One region of the Demequina capsici genome, then DNA from elsewhere that is predicted to be linked to it. Evidence: predicted binding sites of a transcription regulator. Region 1 holds the regulator's gene; the other holds the start of a gene.

Region 1 (12,079 bases):
GCGGCATGACCCTCACAGGCCTGACGCGTCCTGAGGATGCCGGCCCGCTCGACGTGCTGCTGGTGCCTGGGCTGGTGGATCTTGCCGCCGCGCGTGCCGATGCGCGGATCGCCGACGCGGTGGCCACCCTTGCGGCCGACTCGCGGACGGTCACGTCCGTCTGCACCGGCGCGTTCCTGCTCGCGGACGCAGGCCTCCTTGAGGGGCGTCCCGCGACCACGCATTGGGAGGACGTCGCCGAGCTCGGCGCGCACGCGTCCGTGGCGTCGGGCATCGCAGGGGTGCGATGGGTGGACGACGGCGACGTGGTGACCTCAGGCGGCCTCACCTCCGGCATCCACATGGCGCTGCATCTCGTGGCCCGGCACCATGGCACACCGTTGGCGCTGCGCACCGCGCGCCAGCTGGATCTCGACTGGAGCCCCGAGCCGGCGCGTTGAGCGCGGACCGAGGAGCTCAGCACGCGCCGTGCTGCCGGTTCTGCTGCGCTGTGCGCTCGGTTCAGCTGCGCTGTGCGGTGAGCGTGAACGTGCCGATCAGCACGGCGTCTGAGGACGTGCCGACGGTGAGGGTGTGCAGCCCGGCGCCCACCGTCTTCGGACGGAAGGCCTTGGCGTCGACGCCCAGCGTGTTGGGGTGCTCGTAGCCGAACGCGGTGGAGTCCATCGCGTTCCCGGAGTCGGCGGTGGACACGGTGCCGTTGTTCCAGTGCAGAGGGGCCAGCGTGTCACCGTCGATGTCGACGCGGTCGCCGACGGTGCCGCGGTCGCCACCCCACGCCACGGTGCCCACGGTGACGGACGACGCCTGGGAGGCGTAGAGGTCGAGCGCGGCCTGCCCTCCGGCCGCGAGCGGCTGGGACCCGGTGTACACGGCGACGTCCGCGTCCGGCAGCGAGGAGTCCTCGTAGACCACCGTGAGCGCGAATCCTGCGAAGTAGGCCCGGACGGCGGGGCCGTCGGAGTAGTCGGCAGCGAGCGCGACGTCAGCGAGCCCGTAGACCCCGGGGCCTGCCGCCGCCACCAGGTCGGTGACATCGGCACGCGCCTGGTAGACGGCACGGCCCGCGGCGTCGGTGGTGAGCGTGACGTCGGCGGTGGTCAGCGTCGTGACGTCGCTCGCGCCAGGCAGCAGCAGGCTCACGGTGCCAGGCGCCGTGGTGAAGGTCGGGTCGTCGACCGAGCTGTTCGCGGCCCACTCGAGCGTCGCGTACTTCACGGTGGCGCCGGCGGGGAGGGTGAGCGTCGTCACGTTGGACGCCTCCTGACCCGCGATCCCTTCAGCGGGCACCAGCGCGTATGCGCTGCCGTTGAGCGAGGCCTGTGCGGCGTTGCCGTTGAAGTCGATCGCATGCTTGCAGGCGTTGTCGCCGGCGGCGCAGGTGAGGAGCGGTGCGCCCGCCTGTGCGACGGCCAGCCGACCTGACGCCGAGTACGCGGGCGTGAGCACGGTCGACGCCTGCGAGAACCCGGTCCGGACCGTGTACTCGGTCGCGTCGTCGCCTGCGGAGACCCGGAACGAGGTCACCGCGTCCGATGCGAGCGCGCCGGTCACCGTCAGGTCCAGGTCCAGGGTGGCGCGTCCGCCTGCGGAGATCGACGCGAGCGTGCAGGTGGCGGTGGCGCGGTCGTCGGAGAGCGAGCACGTCCAGCCGCCGGCCGTGAACGTGCCCTGGGCTGCGAACAGCATGTAGTCGTCGAGCGCGCCGGGAATGGTCGCAGAGAACTGGCCCGCATCGCCGCTCGGGGTGGTGAAAGTCAGCCCCGCGGGCAGCGCGATCACGGCGGTGACCTCGTCGGCCGCGCCCTCTCCCGTGTTCGACACCGTCACCGGGACGGAAGGCGACAGGGACGACAGCGCGAGGAAGCCCATCGGCGCGCGGGCGATCGACAGGCTCGAGGCGAGCACCACGGGCGGCACGGGCGGGACCGTGGGCGCGATCGTCACAGGCGGCTGAGCTGTCCCCGTCGTGGTGGTCCCGTCGCCGGGGTCGGTCGTGGAACCGGGGTCGGTCGTGGAACCGGGATCCGTCGTCGTGCCCGTGGTCGGCGCGGACGACTCCTCTGTGGTGCTGCCGGTGCCGGCACCGGGGTCGCTCGTCGCGCCGGCACCCGCGTCCGTGGTCGAGCTGTCCGTCGTGCTGCCGGTCGTACCGCCGGACACGGTGCCGGCGAGCACCGTGACAGGCGCCGCCTGCGCAGACCCTGCCGAGGGCACGTCCGTGCCGTCGGCCCCGTCGGCCTGGTCGGACGTCGCGGCGTCGGCGGGCGTCGTCTCGGCAGCGGTGCCCGTGCCCGAGTCGGCAGTGGTCTGCGTGATCGCGGCGGGCGCGTCGCTCGTCGTCTGAGCCGCGGGCTCGCCACCCGAGTCGAAGAGGCCCAGGAAGGAGGCGCCGGTCGCGGCGAGCGCGACGATGCCGATCGTCGCGCCCACGGGCAGCGCCAGCGCGGCGACGGTGCCGAGGAACGAGGAGACGGCACCCGCAGCGGTCGCCGCTCCCGCCGCTCCCGACGAGGCGAGCGCGCCCGTACCGGCCGCGCCAGCCGCGATGCCGGAGACCGAGGTCGCGGAGGCCGCAGTCGCGCCACCGGCGCCCGCGCTCGCGGTCGACGCTCCAGCGCCTGCTGCTCCACCACCGGACGCGGCCGCGCCTGCGCCCGTGCCGAGAGCGCCGCCGATCGGAAGGCCGCCCTCGAGCGCGCCCACCCCGAGAACGCCCATCACAAGAGGGGCGATGATGCCTCGCATCCCTCGATTGACATCCTCGAGCTCCGCGACCAACGCCTGACAGCGTTCGCATGTCCTCACATGCGCGTCCACCCTCGTGGACTCCCGCTTGCTCAGGCCGCCTCGCACGTAGGCGCCGAGCTGCGTGTTCGCCTCCAGGCAGTCCACCTGCTCCGACGTGGTCAGATGCTGCTGGAGGTACGCCTGCCGCAGCGCCTCGCGGGCACGGTAGGCAAGGGCCGCGACACCGTTGGCGCTGAGGCCAAGCAGCGGAGCGATCTCCTTGGGAGCCTTCTTCTCCACCTCCGTGTACCAGAGGACTGCCTGCCATCGCTCGGGGAGGGAGCGGAACGCGTCGGCCACCATGCCGTGCTCGAAGCCGGCCATGGCGGGCTCGTCCGAGGACGCCTCGTACCCCATGGACGACTCGTACTCCGACATGTCGTCGCGAGGACGGGTGCGGATGCCTCGGTTGATGACGTCCATGCCGGTCCGGCGGACGATCGTGAACAGGTAGGCGCGGAACGCGAGGTCGGGACCGTCACCGCGCTGCAGCGCGCGCAGCACGCGCGAGAAGGACTCCGCCACCACGTCGTCCACGTCGGAGGCCGAGTTCGTGTACTGCGAGGCCACCTTGCGGGCCGCGTCCACGTGACGCTCGTAGAGCACGCCGAAGGCCGCCGCATCGCCGGCGCGTACGCCGGCGATGAGCTCGGGATCGCTGGACGAATCCGTCCATAGTGCGATGGCCTCGTGACTCATTGCTTCCTTCGTCGCCGCGTCATGGGTTCGGCGGGTACCACACAGTTTCCCGTGCGCGGAACGGATCGGACAAGACAGAACGATGCGTAATTGCTCACATGGGGAGAATTCGGACGTGACCCAGGTTACCTGCAACTGTTCCGGAGAAAATCTTCCAAGAACCTGCGTCATAGCTCTCATCGGCCTCCCTCTCATGGGGCATGAGCAGCGATGTGAACATCCCGAGCGTCACCGGCCGCTCGCTCCTGCGCCAGTGGGAGTCGGCCTCGGTGAACACGGTGTGGCTGCGCCCCGGCGACTGGTACACGCCAGCCGCCGAGGCCCTGGTCGAGGCGCTCGAGGCGCGTCTCGACACCGCGCCTTCGGCGTACCGTCTCGGTCAGGCTCGCGCTGCTGCCGGCGTCGGCATCACCGAGGCGATCGACGACATGGCGGTCCTCTTCCGCGCTGCTGGCTACGAGTCGGCACCGATCCGCTCCATCCGCGCCCTCTGCGAGGGTTGGACCGAGGGTGATGCGACGGCACACGTCGCCACCCAGATGCACGACCCGGAGTCCGGGCTCGGCACCACCGAGTACATGATCCAGCGCCTCGCAGAGGTCTACGGCGCGGCCGAGCGCACCGGTCTCAAGGTGATCGACACCCACGCTCTCGTGATGGTCGACGTCTCCGTCGACGACAACGACCCGTGGCAGCGGATGGCCCGCAACGCGGCCGTCGGCCAGGCGCTCACCGGCGCGTACGGCGCCGGTCACCCGATGGCACGCATGGGTGACGGCCTCTACGCGGTTCTCGTGGAGCGCGGCGCCGGGCTGGGCATCGGCATCGCCGAGCTGCGCGACCACATCGGCGCGAAGGCCGTGGCCATGCGCGTCGCGAACCTGGTCCGCCAGCCCCCGCGCGTGTGGATCGAGTCGCTTCCCGGTACCCACCGGTACGCGCAGGAGCTCCTGGAGTCCCTGCAGCGATAGGTAGGGAGACCGCACACAGGTTTGCGGCGCGTGACGAGCTGAGGGCGTCACGCGCCGCAATCGTCTTCCCAGCCCGTACGGCCCGCGCCACGCCGGGTGGGGCCCACCCTCGCCCGGACGCGCACGTACCGACCGTCGAGCCGACCGCGCACTGTGAGCACCGTCGCACACGGCAATGGTTGACGCCGGCCCTCGCATGTCGATAGGAGAGGCATGACGACACGCCCCGCCTCGCCTCGCGGTGAGGCGCGCGTGCGCGACCCCGGGCGCATCCCCAGCACTGTCGTCGTGGCACTGATTGTGCTGTGGGCCGGCTGGCTCGTGGAGCTGGGATGGCTCGACATCGCGGGTCCTGGCGACTTCCCTGCCCGGGACACGGGCCTCTACCTGAGCCTCGTGCTCGGTGCGGCCGCGCTCACGTTCACGAAGGGCGTGGTCGCGCGGGGGGACCGGGCCACGTGGCTCCTCCTGGGCGCGGCGATGGCTGTCTCCGCCGTCGGTGACGTGCTCTACGCCGCGGTGGTGGCCGGGCACGACGCTGAAGCGTTCCCGTCGATCGCCGACCCGTGGTACCTCGCGTACTACCCGCTGGCGACCGCCGCAGTCGTGTCCTATGTCCGCCAGCGGTCCCGCAGCATCCCGCGCGTGGTGTGGGTCGACGCAGGCACGCTCGCCATCGCCGTCGGCGGGTTGGTGGGCGCGGTCGCGCTGGCGCCTCTCACCGGCACCCTGTCCGGCGGGCGCCTCGCCGCCGTCGTGGGTGCCGCATATCCGCTCGGCGACACGATCGTGATGCTGATCGCCCTCGTCGGCGTGGTCATCCTGGGCCTGCGTCGCTCCGAGGCGCTCGTCCTCATCGCCGTGGCCATGGTCATGTCGGGGGTGGCAGACCTCCTGTACTGGAACCTGCTCGCCGCAGACGCCTACGTCGAGGGCACGTGGATGGACTCGCTGTGGCCGCTGGCCAGCATCCTGCTGGCCACCAGCGCGTGGCTGCGAGCCCCGGTAGGGAGCGCGGCGGCGCCGACCTCACGGGGACTGCTCGTGGTGCCCGCAGCGACGCTCGTCGCGGCGACCGCCACGCTCACGATCGGAACGGTGTCCACGATCCCGACGCTCACCATCGTGATGGCGCTCGCCGCGATGGGGGGCGTGCTCAGCCGGCTGAACGCGACGGTGCGCCAGACCCTGCAGATGATGGACGCGTGGCAGGACGCCAGGACGGACGACCTGACGGGGCTGCTGAACCGACGAGGCTTCGCGGTCGAGGCGGCGCGAGTGCTGTCCGACGAGTCGACAGGCCCTCATGTCGCGCTGCTGCACGCGGATCTCGACGGGTTCAAGGAGGTCAACGACAGCCTGGGACACGAGGCGGGTGACGAGGTGCTGCGTGCAGTCGGCCAGCGTCTGAGGGCGGCGATCCATCCGACGGACGCCCTCGTCGGCCGGCTTGGCGGTGACGAGTTCGCGGTGATCCTGGCTCGCGCGGGCGCCGCCGAGGCGTCTCATGCCGCATTCAAGATCCGGTTCGCGCTCGTGAGGCCGTTTGACGTGGAGGGCACCGAGGTGACGCTCGGCATCAGCGTGGGCATCGCGCTCTCGCCGGCTGACGGCGACGACCTGTCCGTCCTGCTGCGACGTGCGGACATCGCGATGTACCGGGCGAAGGCCGAGGGCCTGGGGTCGGCGGTCTTCGATCCGTCCATCGACATGGCAGGGGAGGACCTCCTGCAGCGGGTCGCCGAGCTGCGCGCGGGGATCGCCGCGGGCGAGCTCACGTTGCACTTCCAGCCGAAGATCGCCCTTGCCAGCGGCGCTGTCGAGGGCGTGGAGGCGCTCGTGCGGTGGGAACGTCCCGGCGGCGCCATGGTCCTCCCGCAGGATCTTCTGCCGTTGGCGGAACGCGCAGGGCTCATGGGCGATCTCACGGACGCTGTGCTCGAGGTCGCCGCCGCGCAGGCCGCGCGGTGGCGCGCGCAGGGCATCGACCTTCCCATCGCAGTGAACATCCCCGCGTCCGCGATCTCCGACGACCGGCTCCCGCGACGCATGAGCAGGCTGCTCGCCGAGCATGGCCTGCCGGGATCGGCGCTCCAGGTGGAGATCACCGAGCAGGCGCTGCTCACCGATCCGGACGGAGCGCAGGAGGTGCTGACCGCACTCCATGACCTCGGCGTACGTGCCGCGATCGACGACTACGGCACCGGCTACTCCTCGCTGGTGCGGCTCCGGGAGCTGGACGTGGACGAGGTGAAGATCGACCGTTCGTTCGTGGTGCCGCTGCTGCTTGACGAGCGATCAGCCTCGATCGTCCGCTCCACGATCGACCTGGTCCATGCGCTCGGGCTGCGGGCGGTCGCGGAGGGCATCGAGGAGGCTCGCGTCGCTGACGCGCTCACCGACCTGGGGTGCGACGCCGCGCAGGGCTACCACTGGACCAGACCATTGCCCGCTCCTGAGCTCGAGGCGTGGTTCGTCGAGCATCGCGGGCTCGTCGACGCTCAGGCGGGCGAGGTGCTCGCCGCCTGGGAAGGTGGCCTGCCCGTCGTCCCGTAGGGGTTCAGCGGTCCCTGCGCCACACCACCAGCGACCGGCCCTCGTCGCGACGCGCGCGCTTGCCGCGCTCGACGATGACGACGTTGCCGCTGGGGCCCGTGGTGAAGATGCGGGAGCCGACGTCCGCGCGCGGACGCAGTCGTTCGACCTCCCGCTCGAGGCGCTGAACCTCGTGGGCCAGGTGGAGGATGCGCTTGATCCCCGCGAGGTTGATCCCCTCGTCCTGGCTCATCCGCTGGATCTCTCGCAGCGTCGCCACGTCCCGCAGGGAGTAGCGGCGGCCGCCACCCGGGCGGCGCTGGGGGATCACCAGGCCCAGGCGGTCGTACTGACGGAGGGTCTGCGGATGCATGCCTGCCAGCTCCGCGGCGGCGGAGATCAGGAAGACCGGCTCATCGACGTCCGGTTGCTCCATGGTGGCCCTCCCTCAGGTCAGCGTGCGGCGTCCTTGTAGAGGTCCTTGCGAGGATCCTCGGCGGCCGTCTCGATCGCGAAGGCCTGGAGGACCTCCTTGGCGGCCTTGGACAGCTTGGACGGCACGGTGATCTCGATCGTCGCGAGCAGATCGCCCACGCCGTCCTTGGTCTGCAGGCCGCGGCCCTTGACGCGCAGCACGGTCCCGGAGGACGTGCCGGCGGGCACCTTCACCTTGACGCGCTGGCCGTCCAGCGTGGGGACGTCGACGGCCGCGCCTAGCACCGCCTCGTCGTACGAGACCGGCACGCGGACCTTGAGGTTGCGTCCGTCCATGCTGAACACGGGGTGCCTGGCCACGTGGACGGTCAGGAGCAGGTCGCCCGCCGGTCCGCCGTTCGCGCCGGGGCGGCCCTTGCCGCGCAGGCGGATCTTCTGGCCGTCCTGGACGCCGACGGGGAGCCGCGTGGAGAACGATCCCGTGTCCATCCGCAGCTGCACGGTGGCGCCCTCGGCGGCCTGGCGGAACGTGACCTCCGTGGCCGCGGCGACGTCGTTGCCCTTCTGGGGTCCGCGCCGCCCGCCCCCGAAGAGGTTGCCCAGGATGTCCTCGAAGCCCTGAGCGCGGTACTGGCCTCCGGCCTGGCCGCCGTTGAACATGCCGGAGAACATGTCCTCGTAGCCGCCGCCGCCCGGGCCCCCGGCCGTGAAGCGGGCACCTCCGCCCATGGCGCGGACCTGGTCGTACTGCCCGCGCTGCTCGGCATCCGACAGGACCGCGTAGGCCTCGCCGACCTCCTTGAAGCGATGCTCGGAGGCGGCGTCGCCGGGATTGCGGTCGGGGTGCAGCTCCTTGGCGAGCTTGCGGTATGCCTTCTTGATCTCGTCGGCGGAGGCGTCCTTGGACACGCCGAGCACCTTGTAGAAGTCCTTGCTGAACCAGTCCTGGCTCGTCATGCCTCGCCTCCTTCCTTGAGATGAATGGACGTTACGCCTGGTCCTCGGGCTGCGCCACGATCACCCGCGCGGGCCGCACGACGCGGTCGCCGATGCGGTGGCCGGGCTGCGCGACCGTGAGGATGGTCGGCTCGGTGACGTCGGTGCTCGGCTGCGACAGCAGCGCCTCGTGGTGGACCGGGTCGAAGACCTCGCCGACGGCGCCGAAGCTGGACCAGCCCAGGCGGCCGAGCGCGGTCTCGAGCTTGTCCGCGATCGAGGCGAACGGACCGTCGGCCAGGTCGCCGTGCTCGCGCGCGGCGGCGATGTCGTCGAGCACGGGGATCAGCGCCTCGACGGCCTTGGCGGTCGCGTTCGAGGTGATGAGCTCGCGGTCGCGGTCCACGCGCTTGCGGTAGTTGACGTACTCGGCCTGCAGCCGCTGAAGATCGGCGAGGTGCTCGGCGGCCTTGCGCTCGGCGGCGTCGAGCGCATCGTCCGCGCCCGCCTCGTCGGTGCGCAGGTCGTCCCTGCCGTCGGCGTCCTCGTCGAGGAACGTGCCTTCGGGGATGTCGGACGCGGCGTCCTTGAGGATGCGCTCGGCGGCTGCCAGCGGATCCTCCGGCTCGGGGGTGGGGTTCTGGTCGGTCATGGGGTTCTCCTTGGGACGGGTGGGGGAAGCACGGACGGCGGGCGCCGCAGCCGGAGTGCCGGGCGCCCGCCGTGGCGCGTTACTTCTTGTCGTCCTCGTCGTCGACGATCTCGGCGTCGACCACGTCGTCGTCGGAGGCGCCCGGCTGGCCGGAAGCGGTCTGCGCGGCCGAGTCTGCGTCGACGTCCACGCCGGCGGACTGGTCGGCGGCGTAGATGGCCTCGCCGATCTTCTGGGCCTTCGTGACGAGCGCCTCGTGGGCGGTCTTCACTGCCTCGGTGTCGTCGCCCTCGAGCGCGGTCTTGACCTCCGCGATCGCAGCCTTGACGTCGTCGGCGATCTCGGCCGGGACCTTGTCCTCGTTGTCGGACAGGATCTTCTCGGTCGAGTACGCGAAGGTCTCGGCGTTGTTGCGGGTCTCGGCGTCCTCGCGGCGCTTCTTGTCCTCCTCCGCGTGCTCCTCGGCGTCCTTGACCATGCGCTCGATGTCGTCCTTGGACAGCGCCGAGCCGCCGGTCACCGTGATCGACTGCTCCTTGCCGGTGCCGCGGTCCTTGGCGGACACGTGGACGATGCCGTTCGCGTCGATGTCGAAGGTCACCTCGATCTGCGGCATGCCGCGGGGGGCCGGGGCGATGCCGGACAGCTCGAAGGTGCCGAGCAGCTTGTTGTCGCGGGCGAACTGACGCTCACCCTGGTAGACCTGCACCAGCACGGACGGCTGGTTGTCCTCGGCGGTCGAGAAGACCTCGGAGGACTTGGTGGGGATCGCGGTGTTGCGCTCGATCAGGGTGGTCATGACGCCGCCCTTGGTCTCGATGCCCAGGCTCAGCGGCGTGACGTCGATGAGGAGGACGTCCTTGCGCTCGCCCTTGATGACGCCGGCCTGGAGGGCCGCGCCCACGGCGACGACCTCGTCAGGGTTGACGCCCTTGTTGGGCTCCTGACCGCCGGTCAGCTCCTTGACGACCTCGGTGACGGCAGGCATGCGGGTCGAGCCGCCGACGAGCACCACGTGGTCGATGTCGGACAGCTTGATGCCGGCGTCCTTGATGACCTGGTGGAACGGCGCCTTGGTGCGCTCGAGGAGGTCCTGGGTCATCTGCTCGAACTGCGCGCGGGTGAGGCGGGTGTCCAGGTGGACGGGGCCGTTCTCGCCGATCGACAGGTACTGGAGGGAGATCTGCGTGGACTGCGCCTGCGACAGCTCCTTCTTGGCCTGCTCGGCGGCCTCACGGAGACGCTGCAGGGCCGCCTTGTCCTTGGCGAGGTCGATGCCCTCGTTGTTCTTGACCTCCTTGACGAGGTGGTCCACGACGCGCTGGTCCCAGTCGTCGCCGCCCAGGCGGTTGTCGCCCGCGGTGGCCTTGACCTGGATGGTGGAGAACGCGTCCTCGTCCTTGCCCACCTCGAGCAGGGAGACGTCGAAGGTGCCGCCGCCGAGGTCGAAGACCAGGATGAGCTCGTCCTCCTTGCCCTTGTCCAGGCCGTAGGCGAGCGCCGCGGCGGTGGGCTCGTTGACGATGCGCAGCACGTTGAGGCCGGCGATCTCGCCGGCGTCCTTGGTGGCCTGACGCTCGGCGTCGTTGAAGTAGGCGGGGACGGTGATGACGGCGTCGGTCACCTTCTCGCCCAGGTACTCCTCGGCGTCGCGCTTGAGCTTGCCGAGGATACGCGCGGAGATCTCCTGCGGCGTGTACTTCTTGTCGTCGATGCTCGTGGACCAGTCGGTGCCCATGTGGCGCTTCACCGAGGAGATCGTGCGGTCGACGTTGGTGACCGCCTGACGCTTCGCGATCGCGCCGACCAGGACCTCGCCGGTCTTGGAGAACGCGACCACCGACGGGGTGGTGCGGGCGCCCTCGGCGTTCGCGATGACGGTGGGCTCGCCGCCTTCGAGGACGGCGACGCACGAGTTCGTGGTGCCCAGGTCGATTCCCACTGCACGGGACATGGTGTTCCTCCATCTGCGGCCGGGTGCCGCGACGTGTGACTGCTCGCTCGATAGTTGAGCGACCTGCACTCAAGTTATCCACAGGCTCGCGACGTGTCAAGCCGTCCCGGTCAGAGTTGAGCGAAGTCTGCTCAACTTCTGCGGGAAGCTGTGGGTCGCGGTGAGCACCCTGCGGCTCGACCCCTGGCAGACGCATGAGTTCGCATATGTGGGAACGCGGAGCACGATCAGGGCGTTGATCGGGCAGTCGCAGTGCGGATGCCTGGTCGTCACGACCGCATCCACCAGCGCCACGCCGGGCTCCCGGACGTGCCCCTCTCCCCCCGGAGCGCGGCGCTGTCACCTACGGAGAGGCCGCCGTGCGTCCTCCCGCGGAGCGCCGACCGACCCTCGCGCACGCCTTCACATGACCTTCCTCTCCTCACCTCTGCGTCGGATCGCGGCCGCCTCGGCAGTCGCCTGCCTCGGACTGGGGGCCGGCGTCGCCGGCGCCCACGCCGCCACCGTCGAGTCCGCACTCCTCCAGGCCCGCGCGGCGGCGAAGGCCGTCGAGTCCAAGCGCGAAGGGCTGGTCGAGTCGATCGACCTGGCGAACACCGTCGCCGGGGACGCCGAGGCGCACCTGTCCGAGGGCGCCGTCTCGTCGGCCGTGGACCAGCTCGACAGCACCGTCAGCGCCGCAGAGTTCACCGCAGCGGCTCACAACGTCGTCCTCGATCCCGGCGACAGCGAGGCCCGGCCGACGTTCCTCGCGCCGGCCGCGGAAGGCTTCCTGCTCGCGTCGGCGCCGCAGGCGCAGAGCGTCGCGGACGTACCCTCCGGGGGGCTCGCGCTCGCAGTCTCCGAGCTCGACCGCCAGGTCCCGACGCTCGACGTGGCGAGCATCGAGGCGATCGACGCCTCCACCGGCGTCGTCACCGCCACCGGGGACTCCGTCTCCCAGGTGATCGAGGATCCCGACGTCCAGGCCGTGCTCGACCGCCAGGAGCGGGACCTCACCGCCGTGCGCGCGGCCACCGAGGAGCTGCAGCGCACCGCGGACGCGCTCGACGCGGCCGCTGCCGAGGTGACGCGCGTCGCAGACGAGGTCAGCGGAGCCACCGCCGT
Region 2 (12,079 bases), 580 kb from region 1:
TTCCTGACCGAAGTCTCCGCGATCGGTTAACACGCCGCGGTCCGGGCCGCCCCACGTGGGGCGGCCCGGGCTGTCGCGTCCAGCTCGAAGGACCTCCATGTCATCCACCCTCACGAAGCCTGACCGCCCCACCGAGGAGCAGCGTCGGGCCGGCGGCAACGCGAAGCTGACCTGGCGCCAGCGCCGGGGCCACTGGGACGTCAAGTACTCGCCGTACCTCTACATCGCACCGTTCTTCCTGGTCTTCGCGGTCACCGGGCTCTTCCCTATCCTCTACACCGCCTTCATCTCCACCCAGGACTGGGACCTGGTGCGCAACACCGGCTCCTACGTCGGGTTCGAGCACTTCGCGTGGGTGCTGCAGGACCGCGAGTTCTGGATCGCGCTGCGCAACACGTTCTCGATCTTCCTGTTCTCGTCCGTCCCGCAGATCATCGTCGCCACCGTGATCGCGGCCATGCTGGACCAGAACCTGCGCGCCAAGACCTTCTGGCGCATGGGGGTGCTGCTGCCCTACGTGGTGGCCCCCGTCGCGGTCTCGCTGATCTTCTCCAACATGTTCGGAGACAAGTCGGGCCTGGTCAACACGCTGCTGGGCGACATCGGCATCAACCCGATCCTGTGGCACACCGACGTGATCCCCTCGCACATCGCGATCGCGACCATGGTGAACTTCCGCTGGACCGGCTACAACGCCCTGATCCTGCTCGCGGCCATGCAGGCCATCCCGCGTGACCTGTTCGAGGCCGCGGCGATCGACGGCGCGGGCGCCATGCGCCGCTTCTGGTCCGTCACCATCCCGCAGATCCGGCCGACGATGGTGTTCGTCATCATCACGTCCACGATCGGCGGTCTGCAGATCTTCGACGAGCCTCGCATGTACGACACGTTCGGCCTGGGTGGAGCCAACAAGCAATGGCTCACCATCACGATGTACCTCTACAACACCGGCTGGGGCAAGTTCAACTTCGGTCGAGCGGCAGCGGTCGCGTGGATCCTCTTCCTCATCATCGTGTCCATCAGCCTCGTCAACTTCTTCCTCACGCAACGGCTCATCGCCAGCGACACCGTCGCCAAGAAGGTCAAGCCGAAGCGAGTCAAGGCCTCGAAGGGAGGCAAGTGATGGCCCGCCGTCGGTCCACCTCCATCAGCTCGGGTCGACCCAAGTGGTTCGTCTACGGGGTCCTCGCGATCGTGCTCGCCACGGCCATCTTCCCCTTCTACTGGTCGTTCCTGATCGGTTCCGGCGACCAGTCGACGATCTACGCGACGAACTTCTCCTGGATCCCGGGCGGGAACTTCATCCACAATGCGACCGAGGTGCTGAAGAACCCCGCCGTGAACTTCTGGAAGGCGCTCGGCAACTCTGTCATCGTCTCGACGACCACGGCGATCACCACTGTCGTCCTGTCCACCCTCGCAGGCTTCGCCTTCGCCAAGCTGCGCTTCAGGGGCTCAGGGGTCCTTCTCGTCGCGGTCATCGCGACGATGGCGGTCCCGGTGCAGCTGGGCGTCGTGCCTCTGTACATCCTGATGCAGAAGTTCGGCTGGACGGGCTCGCTCGGCGCGGTCATCATCCCGGCGCTGGTGACGGCGTTCGGCGTCTTCTGGATGACGCAGTACCTGTCCCAGTCCCTGCCGACCGAGCTCATCGAGGCGGCGCGCGTGGACGGCTGCTCGATGATCCGTACGTTCTGGCACGTGGGTCTGACGGCGGCGCGTCCCGCTGCGGCCATGCTGTTCCTGTTCACGTTCGTGACCACCTGGAACAACTTCTTCTGGCCGTTCATCGTGCTCGACCAGAACAACCCGACGCTGCCTGTGGCGCTGTCGCTGCTCCAGGCGAACTACTTCGTCGACTACTCGCTGGTGCTCGCGGGCGTCCTGCTCGCCACGGTGCCGCTGCTGCTCCTGTTCATCTTCGCGGGCAAGCAGCTGGTCTCCGGCATCATGCAGGGAGCCGTGAAGGGCTGACCGGCGTGGTCACGATCCGATCGTGCCTGGCGAGGCATAGGGCCGTCTCTGACATGATGGCCCTATGCCTGGCATCGAGGGAGACGGCGCCATGAGCCTCGTGCGCCACGCAGCGCCGACGCTGGAGATGGTGGCCGCGCGTGCGGGAGTGTCCCGTGCGACCGTGTCCAGGGTGGTCAACGGCTCTCCCAAGGTGAACCCTGCGAGCGTCGAGTCCGTGCGCGACGCCATCGCGGAGCTCGGGTACGTGCCCAACAGGGCCGCGCGGTCCCTCGCGAGCGCGCATAGCCACGCGATCGCGCTCGTGGTCCCCGAGGACATCACTCGATTCTTCGGCGACGTGTTCTTCGCGTCGATCGTGGCGGGGATCAATGGCCGCCTCGAGCAGTCGGACTACGTGCTCAACCTGATGGTCGCGAGCCAGGACCCTGGCGGCAAGACCGAGCGGTACCTGCTGGGCGGCGCGGTCGACGGCGCCGTGGTGGTCTCCCACCACACGTCCGACCACTTCCTCGAACGGATCGGCGATGCGATCCCCCTGGTGTTCGGCGGTAGGCCGGGGCTGGAACGGATCGACACGTGGGTCGTCGACGTCGACAACGAGGAGGGCGGCGCCGTCGCGGCACGACGTCTCGTCGAGCGTGGATGCACGCACATCGCGACGATCACGGGGCCTACGGACATGCAGTCGGCCCTGGAGCGCACGCACGGCTGGCGCCGCGTCGTGGAGGAGGCCGGTCTGGTTCCCGGCCCCGCGATCGACGGCGACTTCTCGATGATCGGCGGGGCGCTCGCCGCGCGCGAGCTGCTGGAGCAGTACCCGGAGGTGGACGGCGTGTTCGTGGCGTCCGACCTCATGGCCTCCGGGGCGATGCCCGTGCTGCTCGACGGCGGGCGGCGCATCCCCCAGGACGTGGCGGTGGTGGGCTACGACGACAGCCCGGCGGCGCTGGCATGCCCCGTGCCGCTCACCACCGTCCTCCAGCCCTCGGAGGCGATGGGGCGTGAGATGGCGGACATCCTCCTGGACCTTCTCGATGGGAACGACCGTCAGCGGTCCACGATCATGCCGATCGAGCTCATCGAGCGAGAATCCGCCTGACGGGTCGCGCTCGGCACCGTTGCGCGCTCCACGCGGCACCTCCTGCCCGAGCGGGCGTCGTCCCGCCTCGCCGCGGCGGTAGGGTCGCTCCGTCCCCGTGAGAGGCGTGGAGGTGGACTGCGGTGACGCTGGTGCTCAGATCGGTTCGGCTGGTGGGCGGGCAGGACGCCCCGGTGGACGTCGTGCTCGAGGATGGCCGCATCGCGCGAGTGGTGCCGGCAGGCGCCGACATCGCTGGGGCGTCCGCTGAGGTGCTGGACCTCGACGGGCGTTGGGCCATGCCTGGCCTGGCGGACAATCACGCGCACTTCACCACGTGGGCTCACCACCTCGCCAGGGCCGACGTGTCCGGCACCCCCGAGCCGGAGGCTGCGGTGGAGCGGGTGCGGCAGGGGCTCGCAGCGCAGGCTCCGGGCGAGACCCTCACCTTCGTGGGCCGGGGATTCCAGGATGCGCTGTGGACGCGAGAGGCGACCGCGCGCATGCTTGACGACGTCGCGAAGGAGACCGGCCACACGGACCGGCCGATCGTGCTGTATGCGCACGACCTCCACACGGTGTGGTTGAGCTCGGCCGCCGCCGCCCGGTTCGGCGCGCCTCGGGCGGGCCTGGTGCGTGAGGCCGCGGCGTTCGCGGTGGAGAAGCTGGTGGACGCGGAAGCGGCGGGCAGCGACGATGCAGTGGTCGCCGGCGCGCTCCAGGCCGCCGCCGCGCGGGGTGTCACCCGCGTGAGCGACATGCAGATGGCGGACAACCCCCTGGTGTGGGCGTCGCGGGTGCCCCGCGGGCTCGACTCCGTGCGCGTGATCGCGAACGTCTACCTGGAGCACTTGGGCATCGCGGCGGCGCGTGGGCAGCGGACAGGCGATGCGGTGCCCGGCACGGACGGCCTGGTCACCGTCGGATCCCTGAAGCTCATCTCCGACGGCGCGCTGAACTCCGGGACCGCGCTGTGCCATGACGCGGATCGCGACGGCGGCCACGGTCATGCCGAGTACACGGAGTCCGAGCTCCGCGCGATCCTCTCGGACGCCCACGCGAAGGGCTTCGCGATCGCGTTGCACGCGATAGGCGACCTGGCGGTGACTCGGGCGCTCGACGCCTTCGAGGCGACCGGCGCGGGCGGCACGATCGAGCACGCGCAGATGGTGGCGGACGCGGATCTGCCGAGGTTCGCCGCCCTCGGCATCGGGGCGGCCGTGCACCCTGAGCATCTGCTGGACGACCGGGACGTGACGGATCGACTCTGGGCGGGACGCACTCGTCGGGCCTTCGCATACCGGGCGTTGGCGGAGGCGGGGGCGCGTCTCACCTTCGGTTCCGATGCGCCTGTGGCGCCGTTGGACCCGTGGCTGGCGATCGCGGCGGCGGTGTTCCGCACGCGCGACGACCGTGAGCCCTGGGAGCCGTCGAACGCGGTTGATGTCCAGACGGCGCTAGCGGCCTCATGGACGGCTCCCGGACTCGCGGAGGGAGGCGCCGCGGACCTGGTGGTCATGGATGCCGATCCGCTCGCTGCGGGGATGGCCGCGATGCGCCAGATGCCCGTGGCGCTCACGGTGTGCGCAGGACGCGTCACCCACCAGGCGCTCTGAGGACCCGCCGCGCGGACGCGCGGAATCGGCTCTCAGCGGCTCTCCAGGCCGCGTTCGAGCAGCGTCCATGCATGCTCGGCACGGTGCTCGCGCAATGCTGGCGGCGTGGAAGCCGTGAGCGCGGCGACCATCGAGATGGCGGTGAGCAGGTCGTCGATCGTGACGTCGGAGCGGATCCGGTCCGAGTGGCGTGCGTGATCGCGGGCCGCCGTCAAGAGCGCGCGCATGCGTGATTCGAGGGCCATCAGCCGAGGATCTTCGGGCACCTGCGTCACGAGCGCCAGCAGGGGTGCCACGCCGGCGGCGCGATGCGACACCTCGTGGCCCAGCCTGCGCAGCGTGAGCGGACCGCCGGCGCAGAGCGCCTCGAGCTGCTCCATGTTCTCGTCGAACACCGCGAACGCGAGCGCGAGGCGGTCCGGGAAGTGGCGGTACAGCACGCCTTGGCCCACTCCCGCGCGCCGCGCCACCTCGACCAGCGGCACGTCGATGCCTCGTTCGTCGAAGAGGGCTCGCCCGGCGTCGAGCAGTGCGCGCCGGTTGGCGGCGGCTGCGCGGGGCCCAGGATTGGCGCGTGAGGTGGTCATGCGCCTACGCTAGCAACCGGACACTGAAGTCCGGATGTACGAGGGAGCAGCGCATGCACGAACGGGGCCTGGCGATCCTCTCGCCCGCGCCGCGTGGTGAGGTCGATGCTCCTGCTCCGGAGGCGCTGTTCACTGCCGAGCGACGCCGCCATCACCCCGCCCCCGGCGCGCCGCCTCCGCGGCCCGGCTCGCGCGCTCTGCCGCGCTGAACGGCACGCCGTTCACGAAAGGAACAGTCCCCCATGTCCCTCACCCATCTCTCCGGCGACTCGAAGATCGCCGACTGGTTCAAGGACCCCTACGGCGGTCCCGTGATCCGGCAGATGCTCGCCGATGCCGGACAGAGCGAGCGGGCGATGCTGCCCGTCAGGCGCTTCTCGATGAACAAGCTCATCAAGGTCAGCGGCGGACAGTTCACCCAGGAGATGCTGGATGGCCTGCTCGCGAAGGCCGAGGCCGCAGCCGCAGCCGGCGGTGCACCCGTCGAGACCGTGCCTGAGGCCCCCGACGATGCAGGTGCCGCGCCGCAGGCCGCGGATCTCCCGGAATGGGAGGAACGGATCACCGAGGGCCGGTTCACCGGGAAGACCGTGATCGTGACCGGAGCGGGCTCCGGGATCGGCCGCGCCACCGCATCCCGCGTCGCGCGCGAAGGTGGCCGCGTCATCGGTCTCGACATCTCCGAGGAGAGGCTGAAGGCCTTCGCGGCCGAGCACGACGGCCTCGACGTCACCGTGATCACCGCCGACGTCACGAAGGAGGACGACCTCGCACGCGTGATGGAGGCGACGGGAGGGAAGGTCGACGCGCTCGCCAACGTCGCAGGCATCATGGACAACATGACGCCCCTCCATGAGGTGTCGGACGAGATCTGGAACCGCGTGTTCGCGGTCAACGTCACAGGCCTCATGAAGCTGTCGCGTGCGGTGATCCCGCTCATGCTGGAGGCGGGTCGCGGCTCGATCGTGAACATCGCCTCCGAGGCCGGGTTGCGCGGTTCGGCGGCCGGGGCGGCTTACACGGCGTCGAAGCATGCGGTGGTGGGTCTCACGAAGAGTTCCGCGTTCATGTACGGACCGAGCGGATTGCGGGTGAACGCGGTCGCGCCCGGCGGTGTGATCACGAACATCGAGGCGCGCTTCGACTCACCGCTCGGCGAGGAGAGGGTGATGGGGGCCCTGGCGGTGAGCCCGCCTCCGACGACGGCCGACCAGCTCGCGGCGTCGATCACGTTCCTGCTCTCGGACGACGGGGTCAACCTCAACGGAGTGATCCTTCCGTCCGACGGAGGCTGGTCCGCGGTCTGAGGCTCGCCGCCGCGGTCTGACGTCCCACCTTGATGCAGGGGTGCGCAGAGGGCTCCGGGGAGATCATCCCCGGGGCCCTTCGCGCGCGCGGTCGTACCCTGGCCTCGGATGCCGCTTCGCGGCGCGGGCGGCAGGACGGAGGTGGAGATGATCGCGGCCTATGAGGGTGTGAGCCCCCAGATCCATCCGACGGCCTCCGTGGCGGCGTCGGCCGTGGTCAGCGGCGATGTGGTGCTGGGGCCCGGTGCACGGGTGTTGCACGGCGCGGTGGTCTCGGGTGAGCAGGGTCGCGTGCTGATCGGCGAGGACGTGCTGATCATGGAGAACGCGGTGGTCAAGTCCCGCGCGGGTCACGCATGCACGATCGGGGACGCGGTGATGATCGGACCGCATGCGCACGTCTCCGGCGCGACCGTGGGGGCCGGTAGCTTCGTGGCGACGGGGGCGTCGGTCTTCGCCGGGGCACGGGTAGGCGCGGGTTGCGAGATCCGCATCGGCGCCGTCGTCCAGGTGAACTCCTTGCTGGAGGACGGCGTGACGGTGCCGATCCATTGGGTGGCGGTGGGCCATCCGGCGCATGTGTTCCCGCCTGACCGTCACGACGAGATCTGGCGGATCCAACGGGATCTCGACTTCCCTGGGACCGTGTACGGCGTCGAGCGCGGCACACCGATGGCGCAGATCATGCGTGAGCAGAGCGAGCTCCACGCGCCGCGGCCGGAGGGTTCGACTCGCGAGTGACCCGTGATGCCTGTGCAGATGAGGGCGTGGTGCGCTGTGGTCGGGGTCCGCGTGCGAAGGGCCCCGGGGGTGACGCCCCGGGGCCCTTGCCGCCTCTGCGACCTCCGCGAAGGGGGTGACGCGGTGGTGCGAGGCGAGTGGCGCCTGTCGGCTTCGGAGGGGTGGCGACAGGCGCGTCGATCGCGAGGGTTATGCCGCCTTCGCGACCGTGATCTTGCGCGGCTTCGCCTCCTCGGCCTTGGGGACCGTGACCGTGAGGATGCCGTCCTTGTAGCTGGCGTCCACCTTGTCCGGGGAGACCCGGTCGGGCAGGCGCACGGCGCGGTGGAACTTGCCGAAGCGGCGTTCGATGCGGCGGAAGCCCTCGGCGTCGCTCTCGTCGTAGAAGCTGCGCTCGCCGGACACCGTGAGCACGTTGTCCTCGAGCGAGACCTCCACGTCCTCAGGCTTCATGCCGGGCAGCTCCACATGGAGCGTGAACGCGTCGTCCGTCTCCTTCACGTCGAGCGCGGGGGAGAAGGCGCCGGCGAGCGGCGCGTCGGCGTCGCCGAAGAACTGGCGGAACATGCGGTTCAGGTCGTCCTGCCACAGCGACGCGGTGGTCGTCGGAACAGTCTGACGGGTGATCTCGCGAGCCATCATGGTGAACTCCTCTGTAGTCGTGTGGTGGTGCCGTGTGCACCGGCTGCGGGCGGCGGACCCGGTCGGCCGGCCCCTGCTGGTGGCCCCCGCGGGTCCGTCGCTCACCTTCACTATAAGACTTGAGCGTGAGTGACTCAAGGCAAACTTGAGTCATGTTCGCTCAAGGCGAGAAGGCGAACGTCATCCCTGATAGAACAGCGTATTGGCGTGTCGTGGTGCTGTCGGGTGAGCGTCTCGGGGCACATTCGCCTGCATTCCACGGTTCGCTCATGCGCCTGCACAGCCGGCGCCGCACCCTCGCCCGGGGGCACCGCGATGGCCGCTGCCGACGCGCACCCTGCGGCCGCGCTCAGCGCCTGCTAGAACATGAAGGAACGGGGCGCGCGTCGCGCCTCGGCACGGGGGTGCGACATGAGCAGCAACGGATACGGCGGCAGCGCCGCAGCAGGCGGCGGAGGCTACTTCCTGGGGATGGTCGGTTCGGCGGTGTGGTTCTGGCAGCAGGCCGACGGCTTCTGGGAGCACGTCGGCGCGCTGCTCCAGGCGCTGGTGTGGCCCGCGTTCCTGGTCTACGACGTGTTCGCGGCGCTCGCGAATTAGCCCTGGCTGAGCACTCCGTCGTAAGGCACACGCGGGCCGCGACCCGGGCGAGTGGTGTGGCCCAGCGCGAGCACCACCATCGTGATCACCGCTGACAGGAGCAGGCCGCCGCCCAGGTGGGCCTTCAGCAGCAGGGCGCCGGTGCCTGCGCCTGCCATGATCAGCACCACCGCGCCCGCCCGCCGCGCCCACGGCTGGCCGCCGCCCTTGCCGAACGCCGAGTCCGACGCGAGGCTCGTGATCGTCGAGGTCACGACGACGGTGGTGACGTCCTTCACCGCGATGTGCCGGGCCGTCGCCGCCTGGCATCCCATCGCGAGACCCATCGACGCTGTCACCGAGTAGGCGAGCAGCGAACGCTCCGTCACGGTCACCAGCAGCACGGTGATCGCGCCCGCCAGCAGCACTCCCGCGACTCCTCCGAACAGCGCCGTGTGCTTGCCCGTCCATCCGTCGCGGGAGCCGCGCAGCACCCGGCCGCCGATCGCCGCGCCGGTCATGAACGCCGCCAGAGCGACGGCCGGGCCGAGCACCGGCAGGTTGTCGGCGCCCGCGAGACCCATGCCGAGCACCACCACGTTGCCGGTCATGTTCCCTGTGAACACGCGGTCCAGGCCCAGATAGCCGACGGCGTCGATCACGCCGGTGGAGAAGGTCAACGCGAGCATCAGGCCCAGATAGCTGGTCTCGGGGTTGGCGCGCATGCGTTCCAGCACGGGTTCCTCCTGGTGGGGACAGGGCGCGGGCGGCGCAGGCCCGGACGGGGCGCGGCCACGCGACGGCGGTAGTCTCGTAGCGCCAGAGTAGGGCACGGCGCGGTGCGGGCACCCCGGCCCGCACGTGCACGCCCAGGGTGGAGGACTGCGCGTGGGCGACTTCGACGGGATCCTGAGGTCGGGCGAGAGGGTGCCCGAGGGGCTTCCCTATGTGCCGGCGGATCCGGGCTCGGTGTTCTGGGGACGGCTGCCCGCACGCGGCGACGACCCCGTGCTCACCGTCGCCCCGGGCGACGAGGTGATCGTCGACACGCTCAGCCACGAGGGCGTGCTGCCGGACCAGGGGTCCGATGCCGCCGCATTCTTCGAGTCCCACGGCGTCGCGGCCGAGGATGTCCTGACAGAGGCGGTCCTGCTGTCCCGTTCCGGTCGTCGCGACCCTGCCGTCGACGGCCCTCACGTGATCACGGGGCCCGTCGAGGTGCGCGGTGCCCGCCCGGGCGACGTGCTCGCCATGACGTTGGTCGATGCGACGCCCCGCGTGCCGTACGGCGTCATCTCCAACCGGCACGGTCGTGGCGCTCTCCCGGGTGAGATGCCCGCGGGCGGGGTCGACGCTGTCTCCGTGTTCGCACCCATCTCGCCGGACGCGTCGGGAGAGTGGAAGGGCCGCCTGCCGCGCCGCGAGGGAGGGCCCCGCGACGTGTCGTTCCCGCTGGCGCCGTTCCTGGGGATCATGGGCGTCGCGACCGACACCGACGCGCGGGCGCATTCCGTCCCGCCGGGCGCGCATGGCGGCAACATTGACATCAAGGAGCTGGTGGTCGGCACGACGCTCTACCTGCCGATCCAGGTGCCCGGCGCGCTCGCCTACGTGGGGGATCCTCACTTCGCGCAGGGTGACGGGGAGGTGGCGCTCACCGCGCTCGAGGCCTCGCTTCGGGTGCGCCTCCGATTCGACCTGATCCCCGCGCGGGAGGCAGCGCGTGCGTTCGGCGACCTGGTCGGTCCGCTCGGCGAGACCGCCACCCACCTGATCCCGACCGGCATCGACGCCGACCTCGACGAGGCGGTCCGCAAGGCCACCCGCGCGGCGATCGCGATCCTCGCGGCGCGGCACGGCATGGAGCCGCACCTGGCGTACGCGTACCTGTCCGCCGCCACCGACCTGCGCATCTCGCAGGTGGTTGACCTCGTGTGCGGCGCGCATGCGATGATCCGTAAGGCTGACTTCGAGGCGCCGGACGCGCCGGTGAGGAGCGACGCATGACCCACATCGAGGTGGCGGCGGGCGCGGTCGCGCCTGACGCTCTCGTCGACGCCATCCGTGCGTACGAGGCGGCGCTCGTCGCCGACGACCAGAAGGCGCTCGCGGCGTTCTTCGCGCCAGGGCCCGACACGCTCCGCGGCGACGCTGCGGGGCTGCTCGTGGGTCATGAGGCGATCACGGCGTTCCGAGGCGTGCGCGGGGGCATCGGGCCGCGCCGGCTGGTGGAGCTCCGCCTGACGCCTGCAGGTGAGGACTGGCTGGCCACGTCGGTCAACGCCCCTCACGCAGGGGGGCGCGGGCTGGTGACGCAGCTGTGGCGCTTCGCCGCCGACGCTGCGGACGGGCCCGGCTCTGGATGGCGGATCGTCGCCGCCCATGTGACCGCGTCCCCCAAGGCGATCGACGCGCGCGTCTGGCGCGTGGTCGGCTCACCGCTGGTCCCGGGTGCGGCCGCGGGTCCGCTCGCGGGCCAGACGATCGCCGTCAAGGACCTGTACGCGGTCGCGGGCCAGCGCATCGGCGTGGGCGTGCGCGCCTACCTCGCCGAGGCTCCGGTGCAGGCGGTGAGCGCGCCGTCCGTGCAAGCGCTGCTCGATGCGGGTGCCGACATCGTCGGCATCGCGCAGACCGACCAGTTCGCGTACTCGATCGCGGGGCTCAACCCGGATTACGGCACGCCGCCCAACCCGGCCGCGCCTGGCACGATCCCGGGCGGGTCCTCGTCCGGCCCGGCGTCCGCCGTCGCCCTCGGACAGGCGAGCATCGGGCTCGGGTCCGACACGGCGGGCTCGATCCGGGTGCCTGCGTCGTACCAGGGGCTCTGGGGCCTGCGGACGACTCACGGGGCGATCAGCCTCGAGGGCGTCGCGCCGCTCGCTCCCAGGTACGACACGGTCGGCTGGCTCACGCGTGACGGCGAGACCCTGCTCGCGGCGGCGACGGCATCGTTCCCTGGCGACCCTGGCGTCGACGTGGACGACGTGGTGCTCGCCTCCCCGCAGGTGGGCGCGGTCGTGAAGCCCGAGGTGCGGCAGGCATTCCATGAGCTGCTGCAGCGACTCGAGGTGCACGTCAGCCTGTCACCCGTGGACCTTCCCGAGCTCACACGCCTCTACCAGGCGTTTCGGGTGACCCAGTCAGCTGAGGCGTGGCGGTCGGACGGTGCATGGGTGTCCACCCACCCTGGCGCCGTGGCGCCGGACGTCGAGGAGCGGTTCGCGTTCGCGGCCTCCGTCACGCCCGAGCAGGAGGCGGAGGGGCTGCTGGAGGTGTCCGCACTCGCGCAGGAGATCGACGAGGCGCTCGGGTCCGCGATCCTGGTGCTGCCGTCGGCGGCCTCGTCGGCGCCGCGGCTCGACGCCGACCCTGGCTACCTGCAGGACGTGCGCGAGGCGACGCTGTCGATGACCGCGATCGCGGGCCTCACCGGGCGGCCAGCGCTGTCCGTGCCGTGGATGCTGACCCCTGGCGGACCGGTGGGCGCGTGCCTCGTGGGACCGCGCGGCTCGGACCTGTCGCTGATCGAGACCGCGCTCGCGTGGGACA

What was found. The regulator HspR, encoded in region 1, represses chaperone genes until heat shock. The targets are predictions, from matches to a motif close to AAGTTGAGTCNNNNNGACTCAACTT.
Region 2: the regulator HspR is predicted to act here: its motif matches at 8,091-8,115, upstream of RN607_RS10150 (Hsp20/alpha crystallin family protein).

Annotation. Positions count from the first base shown of each region.
Region 1 is NZ_CP134880.1:2,684,967-2,697,045, reverse strand. It holds gene RN607_RS12835 (DJ-1/PfpI family protein) at 1-440, shown strand, start outside; gene RN607_RS12830 (sigma-70 family RNA polymerase sigma factor) at 502-3,489, opposite strand; gene RN607_RS12825 (hypothetical protein) at 3,690-4,460, shown strand; gene RN607_RS12820 (putative bifunctional diguanylate cyclase/phosphodiesterase) at 4,674-7,016, shown strand; gene RN607_RS12815 (heat shock protein transcriptional repressor HspR) at 7,021-7,431, opposite strand; gene RN607_RS12810 (DnaJ C-terminal domain-containing protein) at 7,449-8,387, opposite strand; gene grpE (nucleotide exchange factor GrpE) at 8,419-9,018, opposite strand; gene dnaK (molecular chaperone DnaK) at 9,098-10,972, opposite strand; gene RN607_RS12795 (M15 family metallopeptidase) at 11,379-12,079, shown strand, end outside.
Region 2 is NZ_CP134880.1:2,102,402-2,114,480, reverse strand. It holds gene RN607_RS10190 (ABC transporter substrate-binding protein) at 1-30, shown strand, start outside; gene RN607_RS10185 (carbohydrate ABC transporter permease) at 98-1,123, shown strand; gene RN607_RS10180 (carbohydrate ABC transporter permease) at 1,123-1,974, shown strand; gene RN607_RS10175 (LacI family DNA-binding transcriptional regulator) at 2,039-3,076, shown strand; gene RN607_RS10170 (amidohydrolase) at 3,199-4,671, shown strand; gene RN607_RS10165 (TetR/AcrR family transcriptional regulator) at 4,704-5,258, opposite strand; gene RN607_RS10160 (SDR family NAD(P)-dependent oxidoreductase) at 5,501-6,565, shown strand; gene RN607_RS10155 (gamma carbonic anhydrase family protein) at 6,674-7,306, shown strand; gene RN607_RS10150 (Hsp20/alpha crystallin family protein) at 7,496-7,948, opposite strand; gene RN607_RS10145 (hypothetical protein) at 8,360-8,548, shown strand; gene RN607_RS10140 (YoaK family protein) at 8,545-9,264, opposite strand; gene RN607_RS10135 (acetamidase/formamidase family protein) at 9,416-10,534, shown strand; gene RN607_RS10130 (AtzH-like domain-containing protein) at 10,531-12,079, shown strand, end outside.